Regions from separate parts of the Marinobacter sp. MBR-105 genome, predicted to be linked through region 2. Evidence: riboswitches for the same ligand, from Rfam matches in the RefSeq annotation. Region 2 holds a riboswitch; the other holds the start of a gene.
What was found. Region 2 has a riboswitch for thiamine pyrophosphate ahead of thiB (thiamine ABC transporter substrate binding subunit). Riboswitches for the same ligand answer to the same signal wherever they lie in the genome.
Positions count from the first base shown of each region.

Region 1: linked by a shared signal. The riboswitch ahead of thiC (phosphomethylpyrimidine synthase ThiC) and the one ahead of thiB (thiamine ABC transporter substrate binding subunit) in region 2 are both predicted to bind thiamine pyrophosphate.

Region 1 covers NZ_JBRJHG010000012.1:59,341-62,745, forward strand. Annotated here, with positions in the region: gene waaA (lipid IV(A) 3-deoxy-D-manno-octulosonic acid transferase) at 1-71, shown strand, start outside; gene ACSSVV_RS14400 (TolC family outer membrane protein) at 115-1,476, opposite strand; TPP riboswitch at 1,663-1,776, shown strand; gene thiC (phosphomethylpyrimidine synthase ThiC) at 1,860-3,405, shown strand, end outside.
Region 2 covers NZ_JBRJHG010000003.1:211,903-215,307, reverse strand. Annotated here, with positions in the region: gene ACSSVV_RS05700 (putative bifunctional diguanylate cyclase/phosphodiesterase) at 1-489, shown strand, start outside; tRNA gene ACSSVV_RS05695 (tRNA-Cys) at 728-801, opposite strand; tRNA gene ACSSVV_RS05690 (tRNA-Gly) at 859-934, opposite strand; gene ACSSVV_RS05685 (murein L,D-transpeptidase catalytic domain family protein) at 1,063-1,806, opposite strand; TPP riboswitch at 1,967-2,058, shown strand; gene thiB (thiamine ABC transporter substrate binding subunit) at 2,107-3,111, shown strand; gene thiP (thiamine/thiamine pyrophosphate ABC transporter permease) at 3,116-3,405, shown strand, end outside.

The sequences.
Region 1 (3,405 bases), on a different contig from region 2:
CATTGAGTGTCGTTCAGAAAAACCGTGGCGCCCTTGATAAGGTTGTCGAAGGCATTATTGAACGCCTGTAACCCCGGGCATCGCGGGTGATGCCCGGGGCTCTCCTTTTCAGGATTACTGAGTAGGGTCGTCCAGTGTCCGGTCTTCTTCTGCCATGGCTTCTATGCCGCGGGCACCTTCACTCAGCCAGTTGTTCAGATCCACCAGATCCTGGGGGCTCAGGGTTCCGGCTGCCTGTTTCAGTTGCAGGGTATTGATCACGTAGTCATACCGTGCATTTGCGTAATCCCGAAGGGCAACGTAGTACGCCCGCTCGGCATCCAGCACTTCCACAATGTTGCGGGTACCAACGTCATAACCGGCCCGGGTGGCATCCAGTGCGCTGCGACGGGAGATGATGGTCTGTTCCAGGGCCGATGCCGTTTCCACGTTGTTGTTCACGGTGAGGAACAGGCTGCGGGTGTTCACCTGCACATCGCGACGGACGGTGTTCAGATCCTGCTCGGCTGCGGTAACCAGAGAGCGTTGTTGGCGCACGCCGGCTTGAGTGCCGCCGCCCATGTAGAGGGGCACGTTCAGCTCGAGGCCAATAACCCCCTGGGTTCCCTCCTGCTGCGGGTTCCGGGCTCCGTCCAACTCAGACTCGCCGTAGGAGGCTACCAGATCCACTGTTGGCAGATGGCCGGATTTGGCAACTTTAAGATTAGCCTCGCTGGCGTTCAGTTGGGACAGGGCCGCTTGAATAGACCAGTTCTGGTCCAGAGCGGTTGTCTCCCAGGCATTCGGGTTCATGGGTTCAGGTCGACCGAGCGGGAAATTCTCGCGCAGGTTTTCCAGGTCATCGGCGTATTCGCCGGTCAGTCGCGCCAGCTGCTCCCGGGCGACATTCAGCTGGTTGTCGGCTGCGATGCGCTGGCTTTTGCTGTCGTCATAGCTGGCGCGGGCTTCGTACACCTCGGTGATGGCGATCAGGCCGACGTCGAAGCGTTCCTGCGCCTGTTCATACTGGCGCTGGATTGCTGCTTCAGTCGCGCGAGCTGTTGCAACGGTATCCTGAGCGCGCAGGACATTAAAATAGGCGGTTGCAACATCCAGAATAAGTTGTTGCTGGGCCAGGTTGTACTGGGCCTGGGCGGCTTCGGTCTGGAACTGGCTGGCGTCGTAGCGGAACCAGTTGTCGGCGCGGAAAACCGGTTGCGACAATTGCACGCCATAGTTGAATGACTTGTAGCTGTCTCCCGGGCCGTTTTCAGCGTCGAAATCCGTGTGGTTGGCTTCGGCAAACGCACCAACCTGCGGCAATAAGGTACTCTTGCTCACATCGCTGGCGGCTTGCTGGGCCTGAAACTGTGCCAGCGCAGAGGCGATGCCGGAGTCATATGACAGTGCCTGCTCATAAGCCTCCACAAGATCCAGAGAGAAAGCGGGCTGGGCTGCCAGCAGGGTGATCAAACCTGGAAGTAAACGTTTCTTCATTATTGCTCCTGAAAACTATCTCCGGGCATCCATGATCTGGACACAGGTATCGGCAGGTCAACGTGTAGAGCGCGGGTTTATCCCGATAGTGACCCAAAGGTATTGGTGGCCCATTATGGACAATAATCGTTCCCGTCTCTACACTTGAAAAGCTCACTCATTTTGTGAGCAAAACAGAATATTTATCGCGTCTTGACGGGGTGCTGATTCGCCTGAAGCAGGTGATCGGCTGAGATTGCAACGCAGAACCCGCGACCTGATCCGGATAATACCGGCGTAGGGATTAAGACCGTACGAACCATGCCAGAAGTAGGTTTCGGATTACCTTCGGCATAACTCCGTCATACGCGACCCGACCACCTGAGCAAACACGGGAGCAGACGATGACGGACATCCCATCCTACCTGAGCGATTCCGCACAAGTAGACTCCGCAGCAATCAAACCATTACCAAGCTCACGAAAAATATACGTGCAGGGTAGCCGAGCCGATCTGCGCGTGCCTATGCGGGAAATTACTGTGGGTGACACGCCCACTGAAATGGGCGGGGAAAAGAATCCGCCAGTGGTGGTGTACGACACCTCCGGGCCCTATTCAGACCCGGAAGCCAGCATTGATCTGCGCAAGGGGCTGCCGCCGGTGCGCGCTGCATGGATTGCCGAACGCGGCGATGTCGAACAACTGGAAGGGTATACCTCTGAGTTTACCCGCCGGCGTATGAAAGATCCGACTCTGGATCCGCTCCGGTTTATGGACGAGCGCAAACCCCTGCGTGCCAAACCCGGCAACAATGTGTCCCAGATGCATTACGCCCGGCAGGGCATTGTTACGCCGGAAATGGAGTACATTGCCATCCGGGAGAACATGAAGCTGCAGGAAGCCCGAGAGAATGGATTGCTGGCCGAGCAGCACCCCGGCCAGTCATTCGGTGCCAACCTGCCGGAAGAAATCACCCCGGAGTTCGTTCGAGACGAGGTGGCCCGCGGCCGTGCCATCATTCCAGCCAACATCAACCACCCGGAAATCGAACCGATGATCATCGGCCGCAACTTCCTGGTGAAGATCAACGGCAACATTGGCAACTCGGCAGTGACCTCCTCCATTGAAGAGGAAGTGGAAAAACTCACCTGGGGCATTCGCTGGGGAGCGGATACCATCATGGATCTGTCCACCGGCAAGAACATTCACGAAACCCGGGAGTGGATCATCCGCAACTCCCCGGTCCCCATCGGCACCGTGCCCATCTACCAGGCCCTGGAAAAAGTCGGCGGCGTGGCCGAAGAGCTGACCTGGGAAATCTTCCGCGACACCTTGATTGAACAGGCGGAGCAGGGCGTGGATTACTTCACCATCCACGCCGGCGTGCGCCTGCACCACGTACCACTGACCGCCAAACGCACCACCGGCATCGTGTCCCGAGGTGGTTCCATCATGGCCAAGTGGTGCCTGGCTCACCACAAGGAAAGTTTCCTGTACGAGCACTTTGAAGACATCTGCGAAATCATGAAGGCCTATGATGTCTCCTTCAGTCTTGGTGACGGCTTGCGCCCGGGCTCTATTGCCGATGCCAATGATGCCGCCCAGTTTGGTGAACTGGAAACTCTCGGAGAACTCACCAAAATTGCCTGGAAGCACGACGTCCAGTGCATGATCGAAGGCCCCGGCCATGTGCCGATGCAGTTGATCAAGGAGAACATGGACAAACAGCTGGAATGCTGTGACGAAGCGCCGTTCTATACGCTCGGACCGCTGATCACCGATATTGCCCCGGGCTATGACCACATCACGTCTGGCATTGGGGCGGCCATGATCGGTTGGTACGGTTGTGCCATGCTTTGTTATGTCACGCCCAAGGAACACCTTGGACTGCCCAACAAGGACGACGTGAAAACCGGCATTATCACCTACAAGATCGCCGCGCATGCTGCAG
Region 2 (3,405 bases):
TCCGGTCGCCAACTGACCAATCCACACCTGGCTGACCAGATCCTGGAAACCATCAAACACTATGGTTTGAAACCTGAGCAACTCGGGGTAGAACTCACGGAAAACGAGGTGTTTGGGAGCGAAGAAGACCAAACCAGGCAACTGGAGCGCCTCAAGGCTGCCGGGCTCCATATATCCATTGACGACTTCGGCACCGGATACTCTTCCCTGGTTTATCTTCGGAAGCTCCCGGTATGCAGCATCAAGATCGATCGAAGCTTTCTTCACTATGCCATGGAAAACGAAAGCGACATGGCCATCATGAAAGCCATGGTTACGGTCGGCCAGAGTCTCGGCTTGAGCATTCTTGTAGAAGGTGTAGAGACCGAGCAACAGGCAAAGCTGATACGGGATCTCGGATGCGATTTCGCCCAGGGCTTTCTTTACGCCAAACCAATGCCGGCGAAAGCGGCAGAGGCATTTATGAAGCCCCTGGCTTCACGCAGTTAATGAGCAACAAACATAGCCTGGCGTCCTTGAGGTCAGCCCTTTTGAAGGGATAGGTCTAACACCACCGGAGTACTCTCAGGCATACAACGCTCGTTGCAGGTACTGGCATTAATGAGACGGGTTTCGCCCTGCAGGTACTCACCATAGCCCTCATGAATATGCCCGAAGACATGAGCCTTCAGTATCAGCCGAGGACTACTGCCCAAGATCACAAGACTTTGATATAAGGGAGTAAAAATGGAGGCGCGGGTCGGAATCGAACCGGCGTACACGGAGTTGCAGTCCGCTGCATAACCACTCTGCCACCGCGCCGGGGAAGCCTGGATTCTGGCTTTTGCTCTCAGGAGGCATTGAGAGACTTGGAGAAATTGGAGCGGGAAACGAGATTCGAACTCGCGACCCCAACCTTGGCAAGGTTGTGCTCTACCAACTGAGCTATTCCCGCTCTAATGTTTCGGAAGCATTGCCTCATCAACGGCTGCGTATTCTACGGATTCCGCCTTCGCCGTCAACACCTTTTTTTCAACTTTCTGTTTTTACTGACAATCTGAACAAAGTTTAGCCAGCAACGATTCAGGATCGATCCCCGGCCTGCGCTGTTACGTTACGTGCACCCGCCAGCTGCCCGGCGGAATCGCAGTTCAGATAACTGGATGCCTGGAGCCATTCCTGATCGGGATAGTACTTGAATACCAGTTGCCCGCCCTTGAGTTCGTCCACCACGGTTTTGATGATCTGGTTGTCTACCGCCGGGCAGCCATGACTGCGGCCGATTCTGCCGTATTTTGTGACCCAGCTGTCCTGAACGTAGTCGGCACCATGGATGACAATTGCCCGCTGGCGAGCCAGGTCATTGAAGCCCGGCTCCAGTCCGTCAAGGCGCAACGAATAGCCGTGGGAACCCCGATAGGATTCAGCAGCTTTGAACAAGCCGATGCTGGATTGGTAACTGCCCTCGATATTGGAGAAAGCGGTTGCCTCGGCATTACCGGAGTTTTTACCGTGGGCCACCAGATCACGAAGAATCAACTCGCCTTCATTGAGATCAAACAACCACAGCCTTTCTTTGGAAGACGGCAAAGAGAAGTCGATCACCGCCAGCCTCTCTGGCATGGCCGTGCCATTGCTGATGGCACAACGAGTTGCTTTCAATGCGGCTTCGAGAACCTGTGGGCTCAACTTGGGTGCTGCGGAGGCCAGGCGGCCAAACATATCATCATTACCGGATTGGGCGTGGCCTGCCGCCGATAACCCAAGGGAAAAAAGCGCGCCCGCAAACAGGGCGGAAATCTTTCGTAGTTTGTGATGCTTGGGCATCAAGCTTACCTCTCAACTCGAAGCTGTTTAAATCCGTAGAACAAAAAATGCCCCATTCTACCAATAAAAAATGAGACACCCGTCATCGCCGTACAAAAAATAAACAAGCGGTAATCAAACATACGAATTCCGGGGTGTGGCTCGGGCGTGGTAACATTGGCCTAACTCAACGGGGTGCCTGGAAGGGCTGAGACCATACCCGCGGAACCTGACCCGGTTAATACCGGCGTAGGGATTGAGTCACCACCTTTGGTGGTGTTCGCGGCATGGCACCCCCGCTACTGAACAAGGTGCCGCTGTATGTTTTCACGCTTGATTCCTGCGCTTCTCGCCGTGTCGCTGCCTGCGATGGCCGCTGCCGAAGAACCGGCCGTTCTGAATGTGTATACCCATCCATCCTTTGCCGCCGAGTGGGGCCCGGGGCCCGCTGTTAAAGAGGCGTTTGAAGCCCAATGCGGCTGTTCCCTGAATTACACCGTGCTGGACAGTGGCGGCGATATTCTGCAAAGGCTCCGGCTGGAAGGAAGCTCCACCCCGGCAGATGTGGTTCTGGGGCTGGATACCGGCACCATGGAGACCGCACGTCAAACCGGTCTTCTTGGCCGCCACGGCCAATCACTGGAACGCCTGGCACTGCCCGTTAACTGGGACGACGACACTTTCGTGCCCTATGACTGGGGATATTTTGCCTTTGTCTACGATACCGAGCAGCTGCAAGAACCGCCCTCAAGCCTCGAGGAACTGGTGAAAGCGCCAGACGATCTCAAGATCATTATTCAGGATCCGCGCACCAGCACACCGGGGCTCGGCCTGTTGCTCTGGATGCATACCGTCTATGGTGATGAGGCGCCAGCAAAGTGGCAGCAGCTCAGCAACAAGATTCTCGCCACCACTCAGAGCTGGAGTGACGGTTATTTCTCGCTATTCATGAATGGCGAAGCGCCCATGATCCTCTCTTACAGCACCTCGCCTGCCTATCACATGGCTATCGACAAAACTGACCGTTATCAGGCGGCCCGTTTCAATGAAGGGCATTACCTGCAGGTAGAAGTCGCCGCCCTGGTGGAAAGCTCCGATAACAAGACACTTGCCAGAGAGTTTCTGGACTTCATGCTGACCGCGGACTTCCAGCGTCATATTCCACTGAAGAATGTGATGTATCCGGCGGTTGATCTTGGCGATGAATTGCCAGACGTTTTCGACAAGCTGATTACACCATCCGAAGCCCTGTATATAGACCCCGCGAAAGTTGCCACCATTCGCCGACAGTTGGTGAACGACTGGCTTGATGCACTGACCGACTGAAGTGATGCCAACACACGCGAGAGCCGCCCCCTTCAGCCATCCTGGCTGGCAACTCTGGCCCGGCCTTTTACTCGGCACCGGGCTGTTGCTGCTGGTGGCACTCGGCCTTGGGAGCATCCTTCAGGAGGCCGGCGAGCTGGACATGGGGAGTACGCTGGAAAGCTCCTATTTCCAGAATGTGGTCCGCTTTACCCTTTGGCAGGCCTTTTTATCTGTCCTGTTAAGCCTGGCGCTGGCGCTCCCGGTGGCGACTGCCCTCGCCCGCTACACAGGCTTTCCCGGTCGCAAATTGAT